DNA from 3 places in the Kitasatospora sp. NPDC001603 genome. Region 1 is predicted to be linked to each of the others. Evidence: riboswitches for the same ligand, from Rfam matches in the RefSeq annotation. Region 1 holds a riboswitch; each other region holds the start of a gene.
What was found. Region 1 has a riboswitch for cyclic di-AMP ahead of ABT263_RS20125 (M23 family metallopeptidase). Riboswitches for the same ligand answer to the same signal wherever they lie in the genome.
Positions count from the first base shown of each region.

Region 2: it holds a riboswitch for cyclic di-AMP, as region 1 does, so the genes downstream of both, ABT263_RS16805 (M23 family metallopeptidase) here and ABT263_RS20125 (M23 family metallopeptidase) in region 1, are expected to answer to the same signal.
Region 3: it holds a riboswitch for cyclic di-AMP, as region 1 does, so the genes downstream of both, ABT263_RS34650 (transglycosylase family protein) here and ABT263_RS20125 (M23 family metallopeptidase) in region 1, are expected to answer to the same signal.

Region 1 is NZ_JBEPAA010000030.1:53,695-63,498, forward strand. It holds gene ABT263_RS20090 (N-acyl-D-amino-acid deacylase family protein) at 1-1,261, opposite strand, end outside; gene ABT263_RS20095 (alanine racemase) at 1,261-2,562, opposite strand; gene ABT263_RS20100 (sugar kinase) at 2,689-3,978, shown strand; gene ABT263_RS20105 (IclR family transcriptional regulator) at 3,975-4,736, shown strand; gene ABT263_RS20110 (RidA family protein) at 4,813-5,229, shown strand; gene ABT263_RS20115 (MFS transporter) at 5,324-6,538, opposite strand; gene ABT263_RS20120 (DUF2470 domain-containing protein) at 6,756-7,475, shown strand; gene ABT263_RS20125 (M23 family metallopeptidase) at 7,852-8,883, opposite strand; cyclic di-AMP (ydaO/yuaA leader) riboswitch at 8,888-9,048, opposite strand; gene ABT263_RS20130 (MFS transporter) at 9,359-9,804, shown strand, end outside.
Region 2 is NZ_JBEPAA010000023.1:20,753-30,556, reverse strand. It holds gene ABT263_RS16825 (SpoIIE family protein phosphatase) at 146-2,425, opposite strand; gene ABT263_RS16820 (TetR/AcrR family transcriptional regulator) at 2,669-3,238, opposite strand; gene ABT263_RS16815 (alpha/beta fold hydrolase) at 3,425-4,252, opposite strand; gene ABT263_RS16810 (YiaA/YiaB family inner membrane protein) at 4,380-4,670, opposite strand; cyclic di-AMP (ydaO/yuaA leader) riboswitch at 4,915-5,073, shown strand; gene ABT263_RS16805 (M23 family metallopeptidase) at 5,086-5,946, shown strand; gene ABT263_RS16800 (hypothetical protein) at 6,018-7,022, opposite strand; gene ABT263_RS16795 (GNAT family N-acetyltransferase) at 7,065-7,637, shown strand; gene ABT263_RS16790 (sensor domain-containing protein) at 7,739-8,452, shown strand; gene ABT263_RS16785 (class I SAM-dependent methyltransferase) at 8,560-9,282, shown strand; gene ABT263_RS16780 (hypothetical protein) at 9,279-9,804, opposite strand, start outside.
Region 3 is NZ_JBEPAA010000096.1:13,578-23,381, reverse strand. It holds gene ABT263_RS34675 (carbohydrate ABC transporter permease) at 1-30, shown strand, start outside; gene ABT263_RS34670 (sugar ABC transporter permease) at 74-982, shown strand; gene ABT263_RS34665 (glycoside hydrolase family 13 protein) at 1,016-2,728, shown strand; gene ABT263_RS34660 (LacI family DNA-binding transcriptional regulator) at 2,754-3,773, shown strand; gene ABT263_RS34655 (hypothetical protein) at 3,833-4,033, opposite strand; gene ABT263_RS34650 (transglycosylase family protein) at 4,208-5,512, opposite strand; cyclic di-AMP (ydaO/yuaA leader) riboswitch at 5,499-5,623, opposite strand; gene ABT263_RS34645 (hypothetical protein) at 6,050-8,185, shown strand; gene ABT263_RS34640 (sirohydrochlorin chelatase family protein) at 8,334-9,257, opposite strand; gene ABT263_RS34635 (DUF397 domain-containing protein) at 9,772-9,804, shown strand, end outside.

The DNA of each region.
Region 1 (9,804 bases):
ACAGGCCGTCGCTGCCGGCGGTGTGCGCGCGATGCCGCATGATCGCCCGGACGTTCTCCTCGTGGCCGACGTGCTGGAGGATGGTGGTGGCCAGCTCGTCCCGGCGCAGCAGGTCGAGGAAGACCTCCGTCCCGCTGCGGCCCTGCTCGGCGGCCAGCTCGGCGACGGTCCGGCCGACGGCCCCCGCCAGCTCCTGGTTCCGGACGCCGGAGAGCTGGATGGTCGCCCAGTCGGTGACCACCCCGTGGCAGCCGTCGCTGCCCTTCACCTCCACCTCGTACCGGATCCGCTCGCACGCGTCCGCCTCACCGAGCCGGGCCAGGGTGGCCTGCGGGCCGCCCTCGGTGGCCCAGCCGGGCAGCAGGGCGGCCAGTGTGGTGGAGCCGGGCAGGTAGGGGTAGCTGTCCAGGGTGAGGTCGATGCCGTCGGCGAGCGCCCGGTCGACGAGGTCGAGCAGTTCGCCCGCCCGCCCCTGGTTGACGCCGAAGTTCATCGTGGCGTGAGTCAGGTGCAGCGGGCAGCCGGACCGGCGGGCGATCTCCACCATCTCGGCGTAGCCCTCCAACGCCCCTGCTCCGTAGGAACGTTGGTGCGGTGCGTGGAATCCGCCGCACTCGGCGACGACCCGGCAGAGGGCGACCAGTTCGGCGGTGTCGGCGTACATCCCGGGCGTGTAGGTCAGGCCGCTGGAGAGGCCGACGGCGCCTTCGGCCAGGCCCTGGGCCAGCAGTTCGCGCATCCGGTCGAGCTCCCGGGCGCTCGGAGCCCGGTTCTCCCACCCCATGGCCAGCATCCGCAGCGAGCCGTGCGGGACGAGGTAGCAGGCGTTGACGGCCGGCCCGGTCCGGTCCAGCCGGTCCAGGTACTCGCCGACGGTGCGCCAGTCCCAGTCGAAGCCCTCCGGATCGCCGTTCCACCCGGCGATCTGGCGGCGCAGCGCGGGCAGCGTGCCGTCGTCGACCGGGGCGTAGGAGAGGCCGTCCTGGCCGAGGACTTCGCAGGTGACGCCCTGGGTGACCTTGGCCGGGTGGTCGGGTTCGAGCAGCAGGGCCAGGTCGGAGTGGGCGTGCATGTCGATGAAGCCGGGGGCCAGTACCAGGCCGTCGGCGTCCACTTCGCGGGCGCCGCCGAGCCCGTGCCCGAGCTCGGTGATCCGCCCCTGCCCGATCCGCACGTCGGCCCGGTACCGGTCGGCGCCGGTGCCGTCGACGACGGTGGCCCCCTTGAAGACGAGGTCGTCGACCGGAGACTGAGGCTCCATCAGAAGTACGTCCTGATCAGGCCGGTGACCTTGGGGTCGGCCGCGGAGGCGTCGTCCAGCACCGGGATCATCGTCCACTTGTCGAAGGCGGTGCAAGGGTGGGACACCCCGAGCCGCAGAACCGCGCCGACCGGCGCGAGGTCGCCGGCGTCCCGCAGGAAGGCGTGCTGGTCGTTGAGCGCGGTGATCCGGGCCGCCGTGCCGGTCAGCACCGGGCCGCCCCGGACGAGTTGGGGCTCCGGCAGGCCCTCGTCGAAGGGCAGGTCGCGCTTGCCCGCGTCGAGCAGGGCCAGTTGCGGCTCCGGCCGGGAGACCACCCGGGCCCAGCCGTGCAGAGCGCCCCGGAAGGGCGTCGGACCGGCCCCCCGGGCCAGCGGGGAGATCCCCCGGTAGAAGCCGTCGTCGTGGGCGATGTAGGCGCCCGAGCGCAGGACCACCGAGGCCTCCGGCAGTGCGGCCAGCTCTTCGACCACCAGGTCGAAGTAGGCGCTGCCACCGGCCGTGACGATCGGCGGGGCACCGTCGGCGTAACCGCCGGCCAGCCGTCCGTGCAGGTCGGCGAGGGCGCGCAGGTAGCCGCGGACGGTGGCCAGGCCGTCGGCGCCGGCGTCGTGGGCCAGTGCGCCCTCGTAGCCGCCGATCCCCGCCAGTCGCAGCGTCGGCGCGCGCAGCACCGCGGCGGCGACCTCGACGGCCGCGTCGACCCCGCGGGCGCCGGTCCGCCCGCCGGGGCCGCCGAGCTCGACCAGGACCTCGACCGGTCGTTCGGCGCCGGCCGCGCGCAGCGCCTCGTCCATCAGCCGGACGCTCTCGGTGGAGTCCACCCAGGAGACGAAGGCGAACGACGGGTCGGCGGCCAGCTCACCGGCGAGCCAGCCGAGCCCGGCCGGGTCGAGCAGGGTGTTGGCGAGCAGGATCCGCCGGACGCCGAACGCCCGCGCCACCCGGACCTGCGGGAGGTTGGCCAGGGTGATGCCGTGGCTGCCGGCGTCCAGCTGGGCCTGCCAGAGCGCGGGCGCCATCGTGGTCTTGCCGTGCGGGGCGAGGGCGACGCCCGCCTTGGCGCACCAGTCGGCCATCGTCCGCACATTGTGGTCGAGCGCGGCGGCGTCCAGGGTGAGCAGCGGGGTGCCGAAGCCGGCGAGGGTGGGCCCGGTGGCGAGGTAGTCCCGCACGGTCGACCCCCACGCGGCGGGCGGCAGCGCCTTGAAGCGCCAGTCGAGCACCTCGTCGGCGAGGGCCGCGACCGCGCCGGTGTCGATGCCCGGTCCGGTGCCGCTGCTTACGAAGGTCTGGTCCACCGTGTTCTCCTTACGTGTTGCAACATGTGCAACGAGGGTTGCACATGCTGGCATCACGGTTCTAGCATCGGCGCCGGACGAAGGTCAACGGAAACGGTCAGCCGCAGCACACGAGGAGCCCACCAGATGCCCCGACAGGACGCCGCCGTGAGCTCGGGCACCCCGCCGCTCGACAGCCCGACGGCGGCCGGCCGGGCGGAGCCGGGCCCGGCGGCGGCACCGGGCGGACCTTCGGCGCACGACGGCCCGGTGGCCCACGGCGGAGCGGCGACGCGCCCGACGCCCGGGACCCCGACGGCGGTCTGCGTGGGCGAGTCGATGGCTGTCCTGCTGCCGGACCGGCCGGGCCCGCTGGAGGCGGTGGAGAACTTCCACCTCTCGGTCGGCGGCGCCGAGTCCAACGTGGCGGGCGCCCTGGCGGCGCTCGGCGTGTCGAGCGCCTGGATCAGCCGGGTGGGCGACGACGGCTTCGGCCGCCGCCTGGTCGGTGAGGTCGCCGCCCGCGGGGTGGACGTCTCGGCGGTCGCCGTCGACCCGCACCGCCCGACCGGCCTCTACCTCAAGGAGGTCGGCGGCTCCACCGGTGCCCGGCACGACCTCGGTCCCGGGCGCAGCCGGCTGCACTACCACCGGCGCGGCTCGGCCGCCGCCGCGCTCTCGCCCGCCCTGTTGGACGACCCGGCCGCCGTCCGCCTGCTCGCCGGTGCCCGGCTGCTGCACCTGTCCGGCATCACCGCGGCCCTGTCCGACGACTGCCTGGCCCTGCTGCGCGCCCTGCTCGCCGACCGCCGCCCCGGCCGGCTGACCAGCTTCGACCTGAACTGGCGCCCCGCGCTCTGGCTGGACCGCGACCCGGCCGTCCTGCCCCCGCTGCTGGACGCGGCCGATCTGCTGCTGCTCGGCGCCGACGAGGGCGAGGCCGCCTTCGGCACCGGCGACCCGCTGGCGCTGCGCCGCCGGTTCCCCTCCCCCGCCACCGTGGTGGTCAAGGACGCCGCCCGGACGGTCACCGCGCTGGAGCGGGACGGCGCGGCCGTCACCGAACCGGCCCTCGCCGTCGAGGTGGTCGAGGCCACCGGCGCGGGCGACGCCTTCGCGGCCGGCTACCTCGCGGCCACCGTCCGCGGCCTGGACCAGCGCCGCCGGCTGCGGCTCGGCCACCTCAGCGCCGCCTGCGCACTGACCGCCCACGGGGACCAGGCCGAACTGCCGCCCGAGCCGGTGGTCGCCGCACTGCTGAACGCCTCCCCCCGGGAGTGGGCCGCCACCCGGGTCTCCGCGGATGGCATCGTGTCCCCCGTACTGCCCGCGGCGGCGCCGCCCCGGCCGGTCCCGTCCGCGACGGCGGCGCCGGTGACCGGGGGCGGTGTCACCGACCCTCGACCGGCCGCCTCCCCGGCCCTTGGAGCACGATGAGCCAGACCGTCACCCGCGCCCTGCGCATCCTCGCCGAGCTCGGCGAGGGCGAGCGCTCGCTGGACCAGCTCGCCGAGGTGCTCGGCGTGCACAAGACCACGGTGCTGCGGCTGCTCCAGAGCCTCGAAGAGGAACGATTCGTCTACCGCGACCCGGCCTACCGCTACCACCTCGGCGCCGGCCTCTTCGCCCTCTCCGGCCTCGCCCTGGAGCAGCGCGGCGTCCGCCGGATCGCCGCGCCGCACCTGGCCGAGCTGAACGCCGCCACCGGCCAGACCGTGCACCTGGCCGCGTACGAGGGCGGGGAGGTCGTCTACATCGACAAGTACGACTCGCGCCACCCGGTCAGGATGTACTCGCGGATCGGCCTGCGGGCGGCCCTGCACAGCGCCGCCGTCTCCAAGGTGCTGCTCGCCGACCTGCCGGTGCCCGAGCGGCGCCGGGTGGTGGCCGGCATCGACTTCACCCCGCACACCGCCCGCACCCTGACCACTCCCGAGGCGCTGCTCGCCGAGCTGGAGAAGGTCGCGGTCCAGGGCTGGGCGCAGGACCACGCCGAGCACGAGGCCTTCATCAACTGCGTGGCGGCGCCGATCCGGGACGCCAGCGGACGCGTCGTCGCCGCCGCCTCGATCTCCGTCCCCGACGTCGTCCTCCCCTACGAACAGGTGCTGGAGCTGCTGCCCCAGCTGCTCGCCACCGCCCGCGCCGTCTCCGCCGACTGCGGGCAGAACCCCCAGGCTCCCCAGACCGGCTGACCCGCCGAACCGGCCGGCCCCGCCGGCCCCGCCGGCCCCGGACCTGCCGACCCGCCACCACCAACCGAGGAAGCCCATGAGCGACCAGAGCGACAAGACCGAGATCCGCACCGACGGCGCCCCCGCCCCGGCCTGGATGTTCTCCCAGGGCGTCCGCAAGGGCCCCATCCTCCAGGTCTCCGGCCAGGGCCCGCAGGACCCGGCCACCGGCGAGTACCTGCACCACGGCGACGTGAAGGCACAGACCCGCCGCACGCTGGAGAACGTCAAGGCGATCGTGGAGGCCGGCGGCGCCACCATCGAGGACGTGGTGATGTTCCGCGTCTACCTGACCAAGCGGGCCGACTTCCCGCTGATGAACGAGGTCTACGCCGCGTTCATCGAGGAGAACATCGCGCCGGGCGGCGTGAAGCCCTGCCGCACCACGATCTTCGTCGAGCTGCCACAGGAGCCGATGCTGGTCGAGATCGACGCGCAGGCCGTGATCGGCTGACCGGCCACCGAGACGCGCAAGCCGTGATCGGCTGACCCGCCGCGACACGACGCGCGGGGCCCGGACGAGTGTCCGGGCCCCGCGCGTTCCGCGCTCACCGCCCGGCGGTGAGCGCCTCCTCGGCGGCCGCTCCACCGCGCGCCACGACCCGGCCACCGGCGCCGGCCCCCCGCCGCTCCAGCGCGCCGGAGAGCAGCGCGACCCCGAGGGCGGCGGCGGCCATCAGCCCGCCCACCCAGTTCGGCGCGTCGTAGCCGAGCCCGGACGAGATGACCAGCCCGCCGAGCCAGGCGGCGAGCGCGTTGCCCAGGTTGAAGGCCGCGATATTGGCGGCCGAGGCCAGCGTGGGCGCGCCGGCGGCCTGGTCCATCACCCGCTTCTGCAGCGGTGCGACGGTCGCGAAGCCGAACACGCCGATCAGCGGAATGGCGACGATCGCACCGACCCTGCTGTGCGAGGCGAGGGTGAAGGCGAAGAGCAGCACCGCCAGCACCGCCAGGATCACGTACAGGCTCCGCATCAGCGCGCGGTCGGCGAACCAGCCGCCGAGCAGGTTGCCGACGAACAGGCCGACGCCGAACAGGAAGAGCAGCCAGGTCACGCTGGAGGGGGCGAAGCCCGCCATCTCGGTCATCATCGGCGTGATGTAGGTGAACATCGCGAAGATGCCGCCCCAGCCGAGCACCGTCATGCTCAGCGCGAGCCAGATCTGCGGCTTGCGGAAGACGGCCAGCTCCGGGCCGAGCCGGGTGTCCTCGGCGCGCGGCTGGACGGGCACCAGGGCCGCGATGCCGGCGAAGCCGATCGCGCCGAGCGCCGCGACCACGTAGAAGGTGGAGCGCCAGCCGAAGTGCTGGCCGAGCAGGGTGCCCATCGGCACGCCGAGCACGTTGGCGGCGGTGAGCCCGGTGAACATCAGGGCGATGGCGCCGGCCCGCTTGTGCGGGGCGACGAGGTCGGCGGCGACCACCGAGCCGATGCCGAAGAAGGCGCCGTGCGCGAAGGCCGCGAGCACCCGGCCGACCAGCAGCAGACCGAAGGCGGGCGCGACGGCGGAGACCAGGTTGCCGGCGATGAACAGGCCCATCAGCATCAGCAGCATCCCCTTGCGGGGGATCCGGGTGCCGAGGACGGTGAGCAGCGGGCCGCCGATCACGACACCGAGTGCGTAGCCGGAGATGAGCAGGCCGGCGGTGGGGATGGACACCGAGAAGTCGCCGGCGACCTCGGGCAGCAGGCCCATGATCACGAACTCGGTGGTGCCGATGCCGAAGGCGCTGATCGCCAGCGCCAGGAGCGCGAGGGGCATGAGGGGACCGCTTTCCAGAGCGTACAGAAGATTGCGTGTGCAACTACCAGCGTCGACAATACGACCGAACGCCAGATACTTGCAAGCGCTCGCTATCTCCATCTGCAATCCCTTGGATCCACGCACCCTCCCTCACGACCCGCGAACCACCTGCGCACACCTTGCCCTCCCCCACCGAAGTGATTAGGTTAGCCTCACCTAACAAACGGAGGTCGTCATGAGCCCCAGCCCTGTCGACGTCGAGGCGCCCGAACCCACCGCCGCCGAACGGGTCTGCAGCCTGCTCAGCGCCACCTCCTCCGTGGTGATCCGGGCCTGCGGCGAGTACCACGACCTGGACACCCCGGTCTCGGTGCACGGCTCCCGGCTGCGCCTGGTCGCACCGCTCGACGCGCCGCTCACCCTCGCCGTGACCCGCGAGCGGGACGGCCTGGCCGTCGTCCTGGACCTCACCGACATCGCCCCGGTCGCCGTCCGCGACCGCGTCCGCGGCCGTCTCACCCTGGCCGGCCGGCTGCACCTCGCCCACCTCGCCGACGACGGCCTCAGCGTCCACCTGCGGCTGGACGTCGCACACGCCGTCCTCTCCACCCCGTACGGCACCACCGCCCTCACCGGCGCCGACCTCGCCCTGGCCGCGCCCGACCCGCTGGCGCGCTTCGAGGCGGCGATGCTCACCCACCTCGCCGACGACCACCCGGACGCCCTCGCCCTGCTCACCCGGCTGCTGGACCGCGAGCTGCTCGTCGGACACCCCGACGTCCGCCCGCTGGCCCTCGACCGGCACGGCCTGGTGCTCCGTCTGGACCACCCCTGGGGCCACCGCGACGTCCGCCTGGTCTTCCCCGAGCCGGCCCGCGACGCGGACGAGTTCGGCCACCGCGTGCACCAGTTGCTGACCGCCGCCGACAGCGACCTGCCCGCCCACCGGTCCTGAACCCCGCCGGGGCGGCTCATTCCTTTCACCGCGACCGCCGACCGAGAATTGACGGCCCGTCCGGCCGCGGACGGGCCGTCGGCACATCCCGGAAGGCCCCTCAGGAAGGCCTCCCGGAAAGGCCTTCCGCACGACGGAGCCGACCACTCGGAAACGCCGGACGGAAACCCCGATCGCAGGGGGGGCACCTGCCTGTCAGAAGGGCACGAAAAAGGCCGGCCCGGCTCGCGAAGGAAATTCGCGAGCCGGGCCGGCCAGGGCGTGTCCCGCGCCCATGATCCGCTGACGGTGCGGCGATCACCCGGTCGAGCGGTCACCCGACATGACCATCCCGGGAGGTCGTACGCCCCGCACCCAGCGGAAGTCCGACCTCAGGTCAGAGGGAGACGCCGTGCGCCCGCAGGTAGGCGATCGGGTCGATGTCCGAGCCGTACTCCGAGCCGGTGCGGATCTCGAAGTGCAGGTGCGGGCCGGTCACGTTGCCGGTGGCACCCGAGAGGCCGATCTGCTGGCCGGCGGTGACGGTCTGACCGATCTTCACACCGATCGAGGACAGGTGCGCGTACTCGGCGTAGTGGCCGTCAGCGAGCTTGATCTCGACCTCGTTGCCGTAGGCGCCGCCGTTGCCGGCCTTCACCACGGTGCCGGCGCCGACGGCGCGCAGCGGGGTGCCGGTGGAGGCGACGAAGTCGGCACCGGTGTGGTGACCGGAGGCCCACATCGAGCCGGCCACGCCGTAGGCGGTGCCGAGCTTCGGGTTGGCGAGGGGGGCGACGAAGCCCGAGGTGCTGGCCGCGGCGGCCGGCGCCGCGGGAGCGGCCGGAGCGGCCGGCTTGGCGGCGGGGGCCGCCGGCTTCGCGGCCGGAGCGGCGGGCTTGGCGGCCTGGACCGGCTTCGGGGCGGCGTGCTGGGCGGCCGGCTTCTGCGCGTCCTGCGAGACCTGCGGCTTGGCGGCCGGGGCGGCGGGCTTGGCGGCCTCGGCGGCGGCCGGAGCGGCGGCGGCCTTGGCACCCAGCGCGAGCTGCTGACCCGGGAAGATGAGGTTCGGGTTGGCACCGACGACCGAGCGGTTGTGGTCGTAGAGGGCCTTCCAGCCACCCTCGACCTGCTTGGCGTCGGCGATCTTCGACAGGGTGTCCCCGCCGACGACCTTGTAGCTCTCCTCGGCCGGCGCGGCGGCCGGCTTGGCGGCCTCGGCGGCCGGCTGCGCGGCAGCGGCCGGCGCGGCGTCGACGCTGGTGGCGCCGGTCCAGGTGGAGGTCTGCGCGGGCTTGGCGGCCGGGGCGGTGTGGGCCTGGGCGCTGATGGTGGTCACCAGCGGGAGGGCGAAAGCGGCGCCGGTCACGGCGGTGGCGATGCCGATGCGGGCGGCGCGGGGCAGGGTGATACGACGAGCCTGTGCGGGCATGGCGAACTGTCCTCTCCGACGCCTGCGAGGTGAGCTGTCGGGTTCGGGCTGGAGTTGCCCGGCCGCATAGCGCGGCTTCACCCCAAGCCGGACCGTGAATTCCGGTCCGGCGACTTACCTTTGGGTCCCCCGCTCCTGCCGTACAGAGTTCGGTTCGTACCACCGGGCAGCGGCAGGACTAGGCGTTCCACCCGGTGGCCACCCGGTCCAATGCCGGGCGGTCGCTGAACTAAAACTCATCCGCCCGGGCGAAGCAATGTCGATCTCTTGAATCGACAACCACTACCGGGAAGGCCGTGACACTCCGAATGATCGGCTGCACAGTATGTGCACAATCGATTCACCGCGTGCCACTGATCCACGACGCTCCGCCGATTTCGGTGTCCGTACGCATGCGATCACCTACGGAAAGCCATCCGCCGACACACCCCCGGTGACCCTTGTCACGTCGCCTCCCGGGGCGCACGATCAGGCGGTGGCCACCTCCGAGGCCGGCACCCTGCGCCTGGGCACCGCGCAGGGCCGCTGGGTACTACTGGCGACGGTGCTCGGCTCCAGCATGGCGATGCTCGACGGCACCGTCGTCAACGTCGCACTGCCCCGGATCGGCACCGATCTCGGCGCTCCGCTCGCCGCCCTGCAGTGGACGCTCAACGCCTATCTGCTCACCCTGGCCGGCCTGATCCTGCTCGGCGGCGCGCTCGGTGACCGCTACGGCCGGCGCCGCGTCTTCCTGATCGGCGTGCTCTGGTTCGCCGCCGCCTCGGCGGCCTGCGCCGCGGCCCCCACCATCGAGGTGCTGGTCGCCGCCCGCGCGGTGCAGGGCGTCGGCGGGGCGCTGCTCACCCCCGGCTCGCTGGCGATGCTCCAGGCGGTGTTCCACCCTGACGACCGCTCGGCAGCGGTCGGCCTCTGGTCCGG
Region 2 (9,804 bases), on a different contig from region 1:
CTAGGGTGATGATCCTACGAAGGTGTGAACGGATCTCGCCAAGTGACCGGATCTCGTCAATATCCCGTCCATACGACGTCAATCCGACCTGCTTCCGGCCCGGCCGCGCCCCGCCCGGGGCCGCTCCCCCGGCGCCGCCGGAGGCTCACTGAACCGGCGAACTCCGGTGCAGCAACAGCAGAGCGACGTCGTCCGGCCGGGAGCGGCGCTCGGTCACGTTGAGGGTGAGCAGGTCGGCGAGGCGCTCCAGGGCGGCGGCCGGGCCGAGGCGGACCGGACCGGCCTGCCGGGCCCACAGCTCCAGCCCGCCGAGCATCCGCTGCACCGACTCGTCGTAGTCCTCCTCGCGGTCCTCGACCAGGCCGTCCGTGTAGACCAGCAGCGTCTCGCCGACCGCCAGGTGCCCGACCGTCAGGTGGTACGGCTGCCCCGGGTCCACGCCCAGCGGCGGGCCGCCCGGTAGGTCCAGCTCGACGGCCGCGGCGTCCGGCGCGATCCGGACCGGCGAGGGGTGACCGGCCCGGGCCGCCCGGACCGTCCCGTCGGCGGGGTCGAGGGTGAGGTAGAGGCAGGTGGCGAAGAGGTCGGTGTCGAGTTCGGACAGCAGCCGGCTGGTCCGGGCCAGGGTGGCGGCCGGGTCGTGGCCGTCGGTGGCGTACGCGCGCAGACCGCTGCGCAGCTGGCCCATCACGGCGGTGGCCTCGGCGTTGTGGCCCTGGACGTCGCCGATCACCAGGCCGATCCGGCCGTCCGGCAGCCGCAGCAGGTCGTACCAGTCGCCGCCGATCTGCATGCCCTCGGTGCTGGGCAGGTAGCGCGCGGCGCTGGCGATCCCGGGCAGCCGGGGCAGGGTGCGCGGCAGCATGGCGCGCTGCAGTTCGGTGGCCCGGTGGTGGTGGGTGTCGTAGAGCCGGGCGCGCTCCAGGGACTGCGCCAGGATGCCGGCGAAGGCGGAGTAGAGGGTTCGGTCCTCGCGGCCGAAGACCCGTTCGGTGGAGAAGGTGATCAGGCAGGAGCCGACCTGCCGCCCGGAGGCGACCAGTGGCAGCACCGCCCAGGACGCCGGGGTCAGTGGCCCGCCGCCGCCCGGCCGGGTGGTGGCGGGCTCGCTGAACAGCGGGGCGGAGCGGGCCAGCGAGTGCTGCATCACGCCCTCGGAGAGGTCGGCCAGCCGGGTCAGCTCGGTCCGGCGCGGGCCGCCGTACACGGTGTGCGAGACGGGCAGCAGCCGGCCCTCGTCGACCAGGTCGAGCACGATGCTGGCGGCGCCGAAGGCCGGCCGGGCGACGTCGGTCACCGCGGTGGTCACGTCCCGGACGGTGACCGCGCGGGACAGCGCGCGGGTGAGCGCCAGCAGCAGCGCCGAGCGGGCGCCGGCCGCCGGGGCGCCGCCGCCCGCTCCGCCGCCGGCCGCCTCCTCCGCGGGGGCGCCCGCGCGGTCCCGGTCGGCCAGCAGCCCGGCGACCCGGACCGGCCGGCGGTGCACGTCCAGCATCACCTCGCCGGTCTCCTCGATCCGGATCACACCGCCGTCGCGGCGCGGCACCCGGTACTCGATCCGGTACGGGCCGCCGGTGGCGAGCGCCTCGGCGAGGGCGGCCTGGACGTCCGGGAGGTCCTCGGGGTGGACCAGCCCGTCCAGGTCGGGTGCGGTGGGCGGGCCGCCGGGCGGCACGGGGCGGTCGACCAGCCGGTAGGCGGTGGCGTCCCAGAAGGTCTCGCCGGTCACCAGATCGCGCTCGAAGGCGCCGTGCCCGGCGGACCGGACGGCGAGCGAGAGCATCGGGTGGGCCAGTGCGGCGGCCCGCCCGTCCGTACCGGCCTCGCCGCCGGGCCCCGGGTGGGCCGTCCCGGCCGGGCGGGCCCCCGCCCGCGCGCTGTCGAGCAGATGGGCGAGCCGGTGGGCGCAGGCGTCGCCGAGCGTCTCCAGCACGTCCAGATCGCGGCGGGGGACGGTGCCCCGGTGGGCGAGGGCGAGGGCGAGCACGCCGATCGGCCGTTCGTCGACGATCATCGGCAGGGCGATCAGCGCGACCATTCCGGTGCCCATGCCGGCATTGCGGTGGGGATAGTCGACGCTGGTGCGCTCCGGACTGAGCAGGTACGGGCGGCGCAGTCGCAGGGCCATCGCGGCGGGCAGCTCGCTCGCCGGATCGATGACGCCGTAGCGCTCGTGGACCCAGTCGGGCAGGCCGTGCGAGGCGGTGAGCCGGAGCATTCCGGCGCTGTCCAGCAGGTAGAGCGCGGAGCCCTCACCGGTGATCCAGCCCGGGCCCTCGGCGAGCACGGTCCCGAGGAGTTCGGCGGCGGTGGTGCAGCCGAGCAGTAACCGGACACAGCGCATCGCGCTGCGCGCGGTGGGGCTGCTGCGCGGGGCCCGGCTCTCGTCCTCGGAGGGGGGAAGCCACGGTGAGGTCAGGTCCATGGGGTTTCCCGGCCTTTCCGTCGCCTTGTCGGGCACCCAATTCTTCATACCTCATTTCCGATGCCGGTGAAGGGTGACCCGGACGGCGCACCGGTGCCGGGGTGCGGACGCCGGGCGTGCCCTGCCCGGCCGCTCCGACCGGGTGGTCCGCCGTGGTCCGGCCGGCCCGCCGCGCGGGGTGCGCCGGGTGCGGCGCCCGGCCGGGCGAACTCACGGAGCCCGGGCGCGCGGTGGGGGCGGGGTTCAGGCCCCGGGCCAGTTCCGGAGGCCGCCGGTGAGGAGGGTGATCAGGCGGTCCTGGGTGTCGGAGAGGTTCTCGGCGAGCTGGAACCCGCCGCCGATCGACAGCGAGGCGAAGCCGTGGGCGACCGAGCGGACGGTCCGGGCGGCGTGGACGGCCTCGGAGCCCTCCAGCCCGTAGCCGCGGAGCACCGCGAGGATCACCGCGACCAGCCGGCCGCCCGCCCTGGCCAGGTCGTCGTCCGGCTGCGGGGCCTGCGGCAGCGCGGCGTACCGGTGCGGGTACTCGGTGGCGTAGCCGTGGTAGGCCCGCAGGACGGCGGCGACGGCGTCGTCCCCGCCGCGGCCGACGGCGGCCTCGGCGAGCCGGTCGGCGAGTTCCTCGGTGACCCGGACGGCGATCAGCCGGCGCAGCTCGGCGAGTCCGCCGGTGACGTGCTTGTACAGCGAGGGGGTGGCCACCTGGGCCCGTCCGGCGACGGCGGCCAGGGTGAGGGCCTCGGGGCCCTGTTCGTCGATGAGGGCGAGGGCGTGGTCGACGACCTGCTCGGGGGTCAGTCCGACTCGGGGCATGGTGCGGTCTCCGTGGGCGAGGTAGCGGGCGGGCTCAGGCCGGCGCGGCGAGGTAGCGGGCGGGCTCGGGCCGGCTCGGCGAGGAAGGGGCGGGCTCAGGCCGGCGCGGCGAGGTAGCGGGCGGGCTCGGGCCGGCTCGGCGAGGAAGGGGCGGGCTCGGGCCGGCTCGGCGAGGAAGGGGCGGGCTCAGGCCAGCTCGGCGAGGAAGGGCAGCAGGGCGTCGGCGGTGGCCTGCGGCCGGTCGGCCATCGGGTAGTGCCCGGAGCCCTCGATCATCACCTTGCGGCCGTTCAGCGCGGTGGCCTGCCGGTCGGCGACCAGCTCGGGGTCGGGGAAGTCGGGGTCCTTGGTGCCCATCAGGACCAGCGCCGGGCAGCTCACGGCGGCGGTCCAGCCGTTCGGCGCGGAGTCCCCGCGCACGTAGCCCCGGGTGGCCTGCTTGCGGCCCGGCGTGCGCATCGCGGCGACCAGTCCGTCCACGTAGGCGTCGAAGTCGGCCGGCTTGGGACCGGGGTACGCCATCTTGCGGTGGTAGAGGCCCCAGAACGCGGGCGAGTGCACCAGCAGGACGCCCATCACGCCGAACATCGCGCGCTGCAGCGCGTTCGGCGGCGGGTTCTCGACGAAGGCGTCCACCAGGACGATCCCGGCCACCCGCTCCGGCGCGTCCCCGGCCACCTTGACCACCGTCGCACCGGCGTAGGAGTTGCCGACCAGCGTGGCGCGGTCGATGCCGAGGTGGTCCAGCAGGGCGAGGACGTCGGTGGCGATCGCGGCCGGCGTGTAGTCGTCCCAGGCGATCGAGGACTCGCCGAACCCGCGCAGGTCTAGGGTGATCACCCGGTGGCCCGCGGCCACCAGCAGCGGGCGCAGGTGCCGGTACGCGGCACGGCTGTCGAGCATCCCGGGGAGCAGGACGAGGGGGGCGCCGTCGCCCTGCTCGGTGTCGTCGAAGGCCAGCCGGCCGCCGGGGAGGTCGAGGTACTGGGTGCTGGGGGTGAAGGTGCCGGGCATGGGGGCCTCCTCGGTCCGCGGGGACGGGCTGTCGGCGTTGCGCCGATAGCCATAAAGCTAAGGCTAATAGCCTTAGCCGTCAAGCCCTCGACCCGGCCGGACCCCGGGGTGGCCCCGGTGCCGCGGCTCAGACCCCCTCCACCTTGAACGGGTCGTGCTCGGCGAGCAGCTTCTCCAGCCGCGCCTGGTCCACCCGGGTGACGATCTCGTTGGTCTCCTGCCGGTCCCGGATCACCTTGGCCAGGGTGAAGGCGGAGGTGACGGTGTAGAGCAGGCCGACCGCGAGGAAGGCGCGGGTCCAGCCGCCGACCGGCAGATAGGCGATGCCGACGGCGAGGGCGCTGCCGGAGAGGGCGAAGGAGAGGACGGCCTGGAGGTGGTACGCGGCCGTGGTGCGTGACTGCATCGGTGCGTTCATGGCGCCAGGATGGCCGCGCCGGGAGCGCCGCACATGAGTAGGAGTACTCAAGTGGGGGGCCGTTCGTTGACGTCCCCTCACGTTCGGTAGTGTCAGGTGCCGTCGATCCGCCCAAATCGCCCATCAGGTCACGTACCGTCCGGGTAGTATCCGGCTGTCCCGAACGGACGGCTTGGAATCAGAGGCTCCTAGGATTAACGTTTGATAACGCAGCGCGGTTCGTAACGCCGTACCCAGACGGCACCGTGCGCCGTCGCCTAATCCCGCCGGCCGGCCTCCGGGCAGGCCAGGGAGCCGGGGAACCATGTTCCTTGGGGTGAATCGGCCGGGCCCAGGCCCAGCCGTAGGAGACCTTCCTGCTCCGAACCCGTCAGCTAACCCGGTAGGCGCGAAGGAAGGAAAGGAGCGCGCCTCCGTGGCGTCGTCGCACTCTCCGGCACACCTGCCCGGCTCCCCCGCCGGCACCCAGCTGCTCGACCACCCCTGGCCGCCCGCCCACCCGGGCGAGTTCGGCGGGTCCGGCGTCGAGACCGGGCCGCAGGCCCCCGACAGCAACCGGCACCGGATGCCCCGTCAGACCCGCGGCACCGCCCCGCTGCTCGGCGTCACCGCCGTGGCCGCCACCCTCGGTGCGACCGGCTTCGCCTCCGCCACCCCGGCCGCCGCCCCCGCCGTCGAGGTCCCGGACGAGACCCCGGTCGCGCTCGCCGCGGACCCGGGCCTCGCGCTCGCCGCCCGGATCCAGCAGCAGGCGGACAGCCAGCGCACCGCCGCCGAGGAGGGCGCCCGCCTGCAGGCCGCCAAGGAGGCCGAGGTCAAGCGCGCGGCCCAGCAGCAGGAGGCCAAGCGGGCCGCGGAGGAGGCCGAGAAGGCCAAGCTCGCCGCCATCGAGCTGCCGGTGCGCGACTACCACCTCTCGGCCCACTACGGCCAGAGCGCCTCCTACTGGGCCCACCTGCACACCGGCCTGGACTTCGCCGCCGACACCGGCACCCCGGTCTACGCGGTCGGCCAGGGCACCATCACCTCGGCCGGCTGGGCCGGGTCGTACGGCTACCGGATCGTCGAGACGCTGCCCGACGGCACCGAGATCTGGTACTGCCACCTCTCCTCGATCATCAAGGGCTCCGGCAAGGTCGTCCCCGGCCAGCAGCTCGGCAAGGTGGGGGCCACCGGCAACGTCACCGGCCCGCACCTGCACCTGGAGGTCCGCCCCGGCGGCGGTGCCCCGGTCGACCCGGAGAGCTGGTTCGAGCAGCGCGGCGTGACGCCCTGACCGGCGTCGCCTTCTGACAGCCCGCCGCGGTGCCCCGGTCGTCGTCACGACGGCCGGGGCACCGTCGCGTCTCAGGCCCCGGCGGCCGCGCCGGCCCCGCCCGGCCGGTCGGCGGACCCGTGCCCGTGCCCGTCCCCGGGCGCGTAGCCGTACTCGTCCCCGGGCTCGTCGTCCCCGTACTCCCCGGCGTCCTCCGCCTCGCCGGGTGCCCCGGGCAGCTGCGCCAGGTACGCGTCGATCTCCTCCTGGCCCGGCTCCGGGGCCAGCTCCGGGAACTCCTCCACCAGCAGCCGCGGCAGCCCCGGCACCGTCCACTCGCCGAAGAGGTCCAGCGCGGCCTCGACGGCGGCCTCCTCGAACGCCCCGAAGTCCCCGGCCAGCTCGTCGGGCATCGGCCGGCCCTGCGCGGTGAGCTCCTCCAGGTTGCGGTAGCTGCGCCGCATCAGCCCCTGCTCCAGCAGCCGCCGGGCACCGTCGGTGGCCATCCCGACGCTGAGCGGCCGGGCGCCGTCCCAGCCCCCGTCGTCCACCGGGTCCAGCGCGCCCGTCGCCTCCAGCCGCTCGTAGGCGGCCGCCCGGTCCTCCGGCGCCAGCTCCCGGAACGCCTCCAGCCAGGCCCGGACCGCCGCCCCGTCGGCCGGGTCCACCCCGTCCGCCCGCAGCAGCAGCGTGTACAGCCGGGGCCAGGTCACCAGGTCGGCGCGGCGCAGCAGCCCGGCGGCCACCTCGCCCTGCCACTCGGCCTCCGCGTGCAGCCGCTCCTGCCGCTTGGCGTTCAGCCGCTTCGCCGCCCGCTGGTGGTCGATCAGCAGCCGCACCGCGGCGCCGTACGCCAGCGGGTCCTGCTCCGGCTCGGGCTGGACGTACAGGTAGAGCCGCTCGTACAGCAGTTGTTCCACGGCGTCCGAGGTCAGCTCCGGCCAGCCGTCACGCATCCTGCCCTCACCCAGCTCCAGCAGCGCCAGCACCGCCCGCACCGGCGCCTCGGCCACCGGCGGGTGGCCGTGCGCCTGCGCCCAGGCGAGCAGTTCGGCGGCTTTGGTGCGCGGGGCGAGCCGCAGGTCTTCTTCTTCCATGTCACGTAAGGTAACCGGAAAGCCCGGGTAGGGTCGGCAGGCATGGTCCCCGTCCGACTCACCGGCCCCCGCCTGGCCATCCGCGAGTTCCACCACAGCGCCGCCGACGTCGACGCCCTGTACGCGGTGTTCGGCGACCGGGAGGCCACCCGCTACCTCCCGTTCGAGCCGCGTGACCGCGAGGACTGCGCCGACCAGATCGAGCAGTACCTGGAGGAGGCGCAGCAGGACGAGCGGACGGTCTACCGGCTGGCCGTCATCCGCCGCGCCGACGCGGACGCCCCGTCCCGCGCCGTCCCGATCGGGAACGCCGCCCTCACGCTCGGCGGCCACCGCAGCGCCGACCTCGGCTACGCGCTGCGCCCGGACACCTGGGGCAACGGCTACGCGGGCGAGATCACCGGGCTGCTCTGCGACTTCGCCTTCGGCCCGCTCGGGCTGCACCGGCTGGTCGCCCGGGTGGACGTGGAGAACACGGCCTCGGTCCGGGTGCTCATCCGGGCCGGCTTCCGCCTGGAGGGCCGGATCCGGCACGACGTGCACCTGCGCGGCGGCTGGCGCGACTCCTTCCAGTACTCGCTGCTCGCCCACGAGTGGCCCCGGGTGGGGGGTTAACCCCCGGCCCGCTTCGCGGGGGAGCCGGATGTCCGCCCGGCCCGGCCTTTGACAGGGTTGTGACGTCAGCCCGGCACGCCACCGAGAAGGACCCGACGGCCATGAGCAGCAGCCTCAGCACGCAGCGCAGCGAGTACGACCGCGACGACGCGGTACGGCGCACCGAGGAGCCGCCGTACGCCTGGCGGGCGCCGTTCTCGTCCTACTACTACCGGGAGCTCGGCTTCACCCTCACCGCGGTGCCGGTGGCCCTCGCCGGGTTCGCCTTCGCCGTCACGCTGTTCACCTTCGGTGTCGGCACTCTCGTCACCGTGCTCGGCATGCCGGTGCTGGCCGCTCTGACCGCCGGGGCCCGGGGTTTCGGCCGGCTGGAGCGGGCCCGGGTCCGCGGCATGCTGGCGCTGGACGTGCCCGGCCCGAAGCCGGTCCGGGCGCGCCGGCCGGGCAGCTGGGGCGCGATCACCGCGCGGCTGGTGGACGCGGCGGGCTGGAAGGCCGTGCTCTACCAGGTGGTGATGCTCCCGTGGGCGCTCTTCAGCTTCGTGATGTCGCTGACGTTCCTGCTGGTCGGCTGGACGCTGGCGCTCTACCCGCTCTACCACTGGGTCTACCCGAAGTACGTCGGCTGGCGGGGCTTCCGGGTGTTCGACTACTACGACGGCAACGGCGTCGAGCACGTCTACTACGTCGAGGGGCCGCTGCAGATCGCCGGGCTCTCGCTGCTGGGCTTCGTGTTCGTCTTCCTGACCCCGCAGCTGGTGCGCGGCCTGACCAACGTCAACCGGCTCGCCGCGCGGGCTCTGCTCGGCCGCTGACCGGTCCACCCGCCGCCCCACCGCCCGGCCCCACCAGCCCCACCGGCCCCGCCCCGCCCCGGACGCTCCGGGGTGCGGGCGGGGCCGGCCCGTGGTCCGATGACCGCATGGCCGCCCCGACCGACCTCGCCGCCGACGTCCCGGTCACCTCCCGCCCGCTGGACGAGTACTGCGCGCTGTTCGACCTGACCCGGGCCGGGCTCGCGGCCCTCCCAGGGCCGGTCCTCGACTGCCCGGGCGGCGCCGCCGGGCTCGCCGCCGAGGCACGCGAGCTGGGCTGCCGGGTGATCGCCACCGATCCCGCGTACGCCTGGCCGGCCCCCGAGCTCGCGGCCCGCGCGCTGGCCGCCCGCGCCGCCATGGCGGCCGCTATGGCCGCCCGCCCCGAGCTGTACCCGGCGTCCCACCACCACCCGGCCGACCGCTACCTGCGCAGCTGGGACCGGGCCCGCCGGCTGTTCGCCGCGGACGCCGCCGCCCACCCGCAGCGGTACGTGGCCGCCGCGCTGCCCCGGCTGCCGTTCGCGGACGACACCTTCGCGCTCACCCTCAGCGGGTTCCTGCTGTTCGTCTACCCCGAACTCTTCGGCCCCGAGCAGCAGTTGGCCGCGCTGACCGAGCTGGTCCGGGTGACCGCCCCCGGCGGCGAGGTCCGGGTCCACCCGCTGAACGACGCCGCGGGCCGGCGCTGCCGGCACCTCGACGGGCTGCGCCGCGCGCTGGGCGAGCGCCGGATCGCCAGCGAGGTCCGCCCGCTCCCGGCCGGTGCGGGGCGCCTCGGCCGGGTCCTCGTCCTGCGGGCCGCCGACCGCCGGCGCCGGGGCGGCTAGCCCGGCTGCCGCTCCGGCCGGTCGGTCTCGGGCGGGCGGGCCGGCTGCCCGGCCGGCTGCCCGGCCGGACCGGTCTGCTGCGGGAGGGTGACCTGCGGGGGGAGCGGAGCCGGTGACTCCAGCCGGGAGAGGATCTTCTCCGCCAGCCAGCTCCGGTCGGAGCCGTACGGGATGCCGTCCGGCGCCACCAGCCGGCCGGCCACCGCGTCCCGCAGCCGCTGCGCCTGTGCGGCCGGCAGCCAGGAGAGCAGGCCCCGGGCGGCCAGCAGCGCGTGGTACTGCTCGAAGCCGGAGCGCGGGTGCTCGATCGCCTCCAGCACGCTGGTCAGGTCGGCCAGCGCGGGATCGCCCTGCATCAGGGCGAGCGCCTGGATCCGCCGGTCGTCGGCGCCGTCCGCGAACAGCTCCCGGACCCGGTCCGCGGTGAGCGCCGAGCGCCGGGCCGTCGACCGGACCTCGGCCATCACGCTCTCCGGCCCGGTCGTCGCGTTCGACGGCAGCAGGCGGGCCGGGTCGTCCGCC
Region 3 (9,804 bases), on a different contig from region 1:
CTCGCCCGCAACGAGCAGGCCAACGGCTGACGCCGACCGGTAACCAAGCGACCCACGAAGGCAGGTAACCCCGATGAGCACCACCACCGAACGACCCACCGTCCTCGTCGCCCCGGCGGCGGCGGCCGCCAAGCCGGTCAGGACCCGTCGCCGCGGCGAGTCCGGCCCGCTCGGCAAGGCGCTGGCCCACGGCGCCCTGATCCTGGCCAGCCTGATCGCGCTGTTCCCGGTGGTCTGGATCCTCTACGTCTCGCTCGGCCCGGACAAGACCGACTACCTCCACCCCGGCGAGATCATCGACAAGATGACCCTGTCGAACTACCACACGGTGCTGTTCGACACCGACTTCTTCACCTGGTTCGGCAACGCGTTCCTGGTCTCCGGGGTGACCACGGTGTTCGGCGTGCTGATCGCCGCCACCACCGGCTACGCCGTCTCCCGGATGCGCTTCCCCGGGCACAAGCCGCTGATGTGGTCGCTGCTGGTCACCCAGATGTTCCCGATCGCGGTACTGATCGTGCCGATGTACACGATCCTGTCCGAACTCGGCCTGCTGGACAGCTACCTCGGTCTGATCCTGGTCTACTCGACCACCACCGTGCCGTACTGCGCCTGGCTGCTGAAGGGCTACTTCGACACCATCCCGGTGGAGATCGACGAGGCCGGCCGGGTCGACGGGCTCACCCCGATCGGCACCTTCTGGCGGCTGGTCCTGCCGCTCGCCCGGCCGGGTCTCGCGGTGGCCGCGTTCTACTCCTTCCTGACCGCCTGGGCCGAGGTGGCCTTCGCCTCCACCTTCATGCTCAGCTCCGACAAGTACACCCTGGCCGTCGGCCTGCAGACCTTCGTCAGCGAACACGACGCCCAGTGGAACCTGATGGCGGCGACCGCGGTCCTGATCGCGATCCCGTCCTCGGTCCTCTTCTACCTGGTGCAGCGTCACCTGGTCACCGGCCTGACCGCCGGCGCCTCCAAGTCCTGACCTGCCGCTCTCTAGTCCCAAGGGATACCGTCCATGACCCAGAACCTGGCCGACACCTCCCGGCCCGCCGCCGACGCCACCGCTCACGAGGCAAGCACCGGCGCGTCCAGAGGCTGGTGGCGGGATGCGGTCATCTACCAGGTGTACCCGCGCAGTTTCGCCGACTCCAACGGTGACGGCATGGGCGACCTGCCGGGCATCCGCAGCCGTCTGCCCTACCTGCGCGACCTCGGCGTGGACGCCGTCTGGCTCTCGCCGTTCTACGCCTCCCCGCAGGCCGACGCCGGCTACGACGTGGCCGACTACCGCGCGGTGGACCCGATGTTCGGCACCCTGCTGGACGCCGACGCGCTGATCCGCGACGCGCACGGGCTGGGCCTGCGGATCATCGTGGACCTCGTCCCCAACCACTCCTCCGACCGGCACGAGTGGTTCCAGCGCGCCCTGCGCGAGGGCCCGTCCTCCCCGCTGCGCGAGCGCTACCACTTCCGCCCCGGCAAGGGCGAGAACGGCGAGCTGCCGCCCAACGACTGGGAGTCCATCTTCGGCGGCCCGGCCTGGACCCGCACCGAGAACCCCGACGGCACCCCCGGTGACTGGTACCTGCACCTGTTCGCGCCCGAGCAGCCCGACTTCAACTGGGAGAACGGGGCCGTCGCCGACGAGTTCCGCTCGATCCTGCGGTTCTGGCTGGACATGGGCGTCGACGGCTTCCGGATCGACGTCGCCCACGGCCTGGTCAAGGCCCCCGGCCTGCCCGACATCGGCGGCGGCGACCAGCTGAGGCTGCTCGGCAACGACGTCATGCCGTTCTTCGACCAGGACGGCGTGCACGAGATCTACCGCAGCTGGCGGAAGATCCTCGACGAGTACCCGGGGCAGCGGATCGGCGTCGCCGAGGCGTGGACCCCGACCGTCGAGCGCACCGCCAACTACGTGCGCCCCGACGAGCTGCACCAGGCCTTCAACTTCCAGTACCTGGGCACCTCCTGGGACGCCGCCGAGCTGCGCTCGGTGATCGACCTGTCGCTCGACTCGATGCGCCCGGTCGACGCCCCCGCCACCTGGGTGCTCTCGAACCACGACGTCACCCGGCACAGCACCCGGTTCGCCAACCCGCCGGGCCTGGGCACCCAGATCCGCACCCCCGGCGACCGCGCGCTCGGCCTGCGCCGGGCCCGCGCCGCCACCCTGCTGATGCTCGCGCTGCCCGGCTCGGCGTACGTCTACCAGGGCGAGGAGCTCGGCCTGCCGGACGTCACCGACCTGCCCGACGAGGTCCGCCAGGACCCGTCCTTCTTCCGCAAGGCCGGCCAGGACGGCTACCGCGACGGCTGCCGGGTGCCGATCCCGTGGTCCGGCACCGAGGCCCCGTACGGCTTCGGCCCGACCCCCGGCGGCCCCAGCTGGCTGCCGCAGCCGGCCGAGTGGGCCGGGCTCAGCGTCGAGGCGCAGACCGGTGACCCGACGTCGACCCTGGAGCTCTACCGCAGCGCGCTGGCCATCCGCCGGGAGCAGTCCGGGCTGGGCGCCGGCACCGGGGTCGAGTGGCTGGCGAGCCCCGAGGGCACCCTGGTCTTCCGCCGCGGCTCCTTCGTCTGCACGGTGAACACCACCGCCGAGCCGGTGCGGATACCCGTGCCGGGCCGGCTGCTGCTGTCCTCCGCGGACGCCGCGCCGGAGGCCGCCGGCGCCGGCGGCGAAGCGGTTCTCGGACCGGACAGCACCGACTGGTGGGCGGTCTGACGTGGTTGCAATAGGCTCTGGGACCGTGACTACGGCGCGACTATCAGACATCGCGGCGCAGGCGGGGGTCAGCGAAGCCACCGTCTCCCGCGTACTCAACGGCAAGGCGAACGTTTCCGCCGCCACCCGGCAGACCGTGCTGGCGGCGCTGGACGTGCTCGGCTACGAGCGGCCGACCAGGCTGCGCCAGCGCAGTGCGGGACTGATCGGGCTGATCACCCCGGAACTGAGCAACCCGATCTTCCCCGCGCTGGCCCAGGTGATCGAGCAGGTGCTGAGCCGGCACGGGTACACCCCGGTGCTCTGCACCCAGACGCCCGGCGGCTCCACCGAGGACGAACTGGTGGAGATGCTGGTCGACCGGGGCGTGGCGGGCATCGTGTTCGTCTCCGGCCTGCACGCGGACACCACCGCCGACCACGACCGGTACGCCCGGCTGACCGGCCGGCAGGTGCCGTTCGTCCTGATCAACGGCTTCAGCGAGAAGATCGACGCGCCGTTCATCTCGCCGGACGACCGGGCCGCGATGTGGATGGCCGTCCAGCACCTGGCCGAGCTCGGCCACGAGCGGATCGGCCTCGCGGTCGGGCAGAAGCGGTACGTCCCGGTGCTGCGGAAGATCGAGGGCTTCACGGCGGCCCTGCGGGAGGTCCTCGGCCGGACCGAGGAGCAGGCCCGGGAGCTCGTCCACCACACGCTGTTCAGCGTGGAGGGCGGGCACGCGGCGGCCGGCGCACTGCTCGACAAGGGCTGTACGGCGATCGTCTGCGGCAGCGACATGATGGCGCTCGGCGCGATCCGCGCGGTGCGCCAGCGGGGGCTGTCCGTGCCGCAGGACGTCTCGGTGGTCGGGTTCGACGACTCGCCGCTGATAGCTTTCACCGAGCCGCCGCTGACCACCATCCGCCAGCCGGTCGAGGCGATGGCCACCGCCGCCGTCGACGCCCTGCTGGAGGAGGTCGGCGCGAACGCCGCCCAGCGCGGTGAGTTCATGTTCCAGCCGGAGCTGGTGATGCGCGGTTCCACGGGCGCCTGCGCCCGCTGAGACGACGACCGGGGCCCCGGAGGACGATCCAGTCCTCCGGGGCCCCGTCCTGTCCGCCCTCAGCCCTCCTGCGCGGTCGGGCGCTGCTGCCCGGTCCGCTGCCCGTCGGCGGCCTCGCCGGTCCGGCTCTCGGTGCGCCGCCCCCGGGCGAGGTAGTCGCGCAGGATCAGCTCCACCGCGTCCTGCGGGTTCCTGGTGCCGGAGAGCATCATCGCGTCGATCGCGAGATTGGCGTCGAGCGTGACGGTGACCTGGGCCATGTGACTCCTCCTCGGGTGCGGAGCAGCAGCATGCCCGCCCGGGCCGAGGTTTGGCCATGCCCGGGCCCGCGCCGTCCCGCGCGCGGGCGTGCCGGAGCCCCCGGGGAGGAGCGACCAGACTCTCCCCGGGGGCTGCGGCGGACGGCGCGGACCGCGTGCGGACCGCGCGCGGGATCAGACCCGGCCGGCGAAGTCCGGGGCCCAGTTGGCGATGGTCTGGGTCCGCACGCCCACGCTCGGGTTGGCGGCCTCGACGTACTTGCCGTCGCCGATGTAGAGCGCGACGTGGTAGACGCCCGAGTCCTGGCCGTTGTTGGACCAGAACAGCAGGTCGCCGGCCTTGAGGGCGTCCAGCGAGACGTGGGTGCTGGCGGCGGCCTGGTCGGCGGCGACCCGCGGGACGGAGACGCCCGCGGCGCGCAGCGCGGCCTGGGTCAGGCCGGAGCAGTCCCAACCGCCGTTGCCGGTACCGCCGTAGACGTAGGCCTGGCCGACCTTCGACTGGGCGAAGGAGACCGCGGCGGCCATGCTGCCGGTGGCGGCCTGGGCCGGCGCCTCGGCCGACGCCTGGGCGGCGGGCTTGGCGGCCGGAGCCTGGGTCTGCGCGGCCGGCTTGGTGGCGGTCGCGGTGGAGCCGTCGGCCTTGCCGGTGGCGCCCGAGGAGCGGTTGAACCAGTCGAAGCCCTGGCCGGACTCGTCCGAGGCCCGGGTCTTCGCGCGGTCGCCCAGGCTCAGGTGCTGGCCCGGGTAGATGACGTGCGGGCCGTCGCCGAGGGTGCCGCGGTTGAGCTCGTAGAGCCGCTCCCAGCCGCCCTGGACGTTGTTCTTGTCGGCGATCGAGGAGAGCCAGTCGCCCGCGACCACGGTGTAGTCGGAGGAGGCCTGCGTGTCCTGGCGGTACTGCTGCCAGTTCCGGCCCTGCGACTGCTGGGCGGAGTCGGCGGCGGCCGGGGTCTCGGCGGCCTTCGGGGCGGCCTTGGGCGCGGCCGGCTTGGCGGCGGGGGCGGGGGTCTGCGCCGGGGCCGGGGCGGCCTTCGGGGCGGCCGGCTTGGCGGCGGTCGCGGTGTCGACGGCGGCCGGGGTGCCGCCCTTGGTCAGACCGGCCTGGACGGAGCAGACGGGCCAGGCGCCGGGGCCCTGGACGGCGAGCACCTTCTCGGCGACCGCGATCTGCTGGTCCTTGGTGGCGAGGTCGGCACGCGCGGCGTAGCTGGTGCCGCCGAACGCCGCCCAGGTGGAGTTGGTGAACTGGAGGCCGCCGTAGAAGCCGTTGCCGGTGTTGATGCTCCAGTTGCCGGTGCTCTCGCACTGGGCGACCTTGTCCCAGGTGGCGACCGAGGCGGCCGAGGCGGAGCCGGCGGTGAGGCAGGGGATGGTGAGGCCGATACCGACGACGCCGAGGGTGGCGATCGCTCGGCGGGTGCGGCCGGACAGGCGGGTGCCGTTGGTGGGCAGCATGGTGACGCGGTCCTCTCCCACGCCTGCGAGGTGAGCTGTCGGATTCGGGCTGGAGTTGCCCGGCCGCGCTGTGGACGCGGCTTCACCCCTAGCCCCGAACCGGTACGAACCGGTCCCGGGCGACTTACCTGTGGTTCCCCCGCTCCTGCCGTGGTGCGTTCTGCGCTGCCAGCGCACCCGACGGCAGGACTCGGCGTTGCGGGTGGGCTGGGTCCGTGTGGCCACGAACGGGGAGCACGTTAAGCAGACTTAAGTTCAAACCGCAAACATGTGTGACGGCCATCACAGTTTATGAAGAGCGTGCTAAATGGCTGTCCACCATGATCAGAAATGACCGATTTCGAGCAACGCCCGTCGGAGTAACGGCAACTGCCTATGCTTCAGGGCATCAGGACCGACGCGGCCGTCTGGGGGGAGGGCTTCGCAGCGATGGTCATGGACGAGGGTCCGGAGGCCGGTGCGCCGGCCGAGCGGCCGCGTGGAACGCACCGCCGGGCAAAACACCGCAGAGCGGACATCCCGCCGGCCGAGCCCCGAACTCCCCTGCCCCGGCGGACGATGCTGCGCTGGCTCGCCGTCGGCACGGTCTTCGCGGCGGTCGGCGGCGAGGAGGCACTGCGGCGCTCCCTGGACGGCCGCTCCTCGCCCGTCGCCGCCGCGGAGGGCTCCGCCACGGGGCCGGGAGCGGACCCGGCCGCGGGGCACGGGCACGGCGCCGCGTCGCCCCCCGGGACGCCCGGGGGTGCCACCGAGGGCGCCCCCGCCGGGGGCACGGCCGCGCCCGGGCAGCCCACCGCCGGAGCCGCCCCCGCACCCACCCCCGACCAGGGCGGCCGCCCCTGGTCGGACCCGGCCGGCTGGGGCGGCCGGGTCCCCGGACCGCAGAGTGCCGTCCGGATCACCGACCGGGTGCTGCTCGACGCCGACGCCGCGATCGGCTCGCTGCTGGTCGAGCCGGGCGGTGCGCTCACCTTCGCCGCCGACCGCAGCCTCACCCTCGCCGCCGCGGGCAACGTCGAGATCCGCGGCACCCTCGCGCTCGCCCCCGAGGGCGCCGCCGTGCACACCGTGCGCTTCCCCGCCGTCGACGAGCGGCGCTTCCGGGGGGACGGCATGAAGGTGGTCGACACCGACGTCGGCCTCTGGGTCACCGGCGCCGGGTACCTGCGGCTGGACGGCGCGGCCAAGACCGCCTGGGTGCGCGCCGACCGGGCACTCGCGGCGGGCGACACCACCGTCAGCCTGGCCGCGCCGCCCACCGGTTGGCTGCCCGGCGACGAACTGGCCGTCACCCCGACCGGCCCGCCGGGCGAGGACGGCTTCTCCACCCGTTACGACCTCGCCGTCGTCCGGTCCGTCAGCGGATCCACCGTCACCCTGGAGGCGCCGCTGACGTACGCGCACCCCCGGGTGGCCGCCGGAGGGGGCGTCACGGTCGGCGCCGAGGTGCTCAACCTGACCCGCAGCGTGCGGATCGAGGGCACCGCCGAGGGCCGCGCCCACGTCCACCTCACCACCTCCCGCCGGGCCGACCTGCGGCACGCGGCGCTGCGCTGGGTCGGCCCGCGCACCGACACCGCGGAGTCCTGGAAGGGCCCGGACGGCAGCGCCCCGGTGACCGCCCCGGTGCTGGGCCGGTACGGGCTGCACTTCCACATGCTGGGCGACACCACCCGGGGCACCGTCGTCGAGGGCCTGGTGGTCCGCGACGCGGGGAGCCACGCCTTCGTCCCGCACGCCAGCCACGGCATCACCTTCCGCAGCTGCATCAGCCACGACACCTGGGAGGACGCCTACTGGTGGGACGGCCCGCCGGACACCCGCACCCCGCAGCAGCCCTCCGACGACATCGTCTACGAGTCCTGCGTCGCCTCCCGCACGCGGCTGGAGCCCAACCCGCGGGCCTACCGGCTGACCGGCTTCAACCTCGGCGCCGGCACCGGCGGCAAGGCGCTGGACTGCGTGGCCGTCGGCGTCCAGGGGGCCGACGGTGCCTCCGGCTTCGAGTGGCCGGAGAACAGCGAGGGGGTCTGGACGTTCCAGCGCTGCCTGGCCCACAACAACCTGCGGGACGGCATCTTCGTCTGGCTGAACGCCCAGCAGCACCACGTGGTCACCGAGTTCGCGGCCTACCACAACGGCGGGTGGGGCATCGAGCACGGCGCCTACCTCAACGACTTCGACTACACCGCGAGCGTGCTGTACGGCAACGGCGGCGGGGGAGTGGCGCTGCACTCGCTCGGCCGGGACAAGGGGACCCTCTTCGACGGCCTGCTGATCGACGCCGCCGGGCAGAGCGACTACGGCGTCTCCACCGCGCGCCACGAACTCGCCGGGGAGGCGGTCACCTTCAGCCGCAGCCGGTTCACCGGCCACCGCCGGGCCGGGATCGCCTTCCGGGCCACCCCGGACGGCAGGCCGGACGACATCCTCGTCCTGGACTGCGAGTTCGACGGCAACGAGCTCTGGGTGGACCCGGAGTCCGCGCCGCCGAAGAACATCCTGCTGCGCCGGGCGGGGCAGACCGAGGTGCTGCAGGTGCGCAAGGCGGACGGTGGCGGCGGGTGGTCGCCGTGGAACGCCACCGGCGTGCCGGTGGCCGCCTTCGCCGCGCAGTCCCGGCCGGTGCAGCTGCCGGCGCTGCGGCTCAAGGACGCGGCGGCGGCCACCGGCCGGGTGGGCGGGCGGACCTGAGGCCCGCCGGGGCCCGCACCGACGCGCCGCGGACCGGTACGGCGCGGGCCCGTACGGAGAGGGCCGGTGCGGCGGGGACACGGACGGCGGGGGGTACGGCGAGGGCCCGGAGCGGGTGCGCTCCGGGCCCTTCGGCGTTCGTGGTCCGCTACTCGGCGGCGGCCTCCCCGGCCTCCTGGGCAGCGGCCTCCTCGGCGGCGGCCTGCGCGGCGAACGCCTCGGGGGCGACGGCCGGCAGTACGGCGAGGTAGGTGGCGGCGATCAGCTGGCCCACCGTCGGGTAGGCGCCGAGCGGCGCGGCGCTCGGGCAGCCGGTCTCCTCGGCGGCCGTGGCGAGCAGCTCGGAGTCGGCCTCCGGGCCGATCACCAGCGGGGCCAGCGCGGGGCGCTGGGAGCCGGTCTCCTTGAGGTGCGCGACGGCGGCGGCCACCGAGCCGGGCACGTCGAGCGCGGCGGGCACGACCGGCACCGCGAGGCGGGCGGCCAGCAGCACACCGGTGATCCCGGCCGCCGCGGCGGCCTCCTCGCCGCCGACGGTGGTGAGGACGACGCCGTCCGCGGCCGTCGCGATGGCGAACAGCCGGGCGCGGTCGGCGCGGGCCAGCCCCGCCTCGGAGAGCCGGACGTGGACGGCCTCGGCGAGCAGCGGGTGCGGGCCGAGGACATCGGTGACGTGGGCGCCGTACTCGGCGGCCAGCGCGTGCAGTTCGGTCAGGAAACCGTGCGGGCCGGGGACCAGCGGCACCACGACCGGGGCGGGCAGGCCCGACTCGGCGGCGTGCGCCAGCAGTTCGGCGACGGAGAACTCGTCACGGCCGGGCTCGCTCCCGCCCGCGCCGCTGTCGAGGTAACCGGCCGCGGTCTGCACGCCGTTCTGCTCGCTGCGTACGATCGACAGCAGTTCCTCGACCACGGAACGGGACTCCGGCCCGGCGGTCGCGGGCACCGCGAGCACCAGGGCCGGGGATCCGGCCGGGATCTCGGGGCGCTCGGGGCGTCGGTGGCGCCCCCGCGCACGGGAGCCTGGGGTGCGGACGGGCAGTGGCGCGCCCGGGATGGCTGCGGTGCTCATGGCGGAGATCGTAGGACATCCCCCGGCCAACGCTGCAGTCGGCTGCCGTACCGGGAGGGGCGGGGTGCCCGAAATTCGGACATACCGTGATCAATCCCTATGTGGCTACCACTTCTGCCTGAGACGTGACAGGAGGTGCCGCGCGTTGCGGTGGTGGCGCGTGAGATGTCTCACAGCATACGGACGGTCTGACGGAGGGTCACGGCGGTGCGACTCCGGGCGCCCGAAGATCAACATTCAGCGGGTGGCCGCCTACGGGCGGTTATCGGAGTCTTCCCGATTGCCCCGGATATGTCCGCTTACGTTCCCTCAGGTGTCGAGGCGGTGAAGAGTTCCGATTTGTCGACGAAGGGCCCGTGCACCTGCAACGTCCCGTGCTGATGCACGTGCACTGGAGCTATCATCACGTCAAGTGAGGCGTTGTGCCGGGCCGGTACGGGGCCGGCCCAGTCGTTCGGCTGCGAGCCGGGGCGCCGAGCTGGACGACTACTCCGGAGCTCTTCGGGAGATTTCTATGCACGACAGGTACGACACGTACAACGGGATG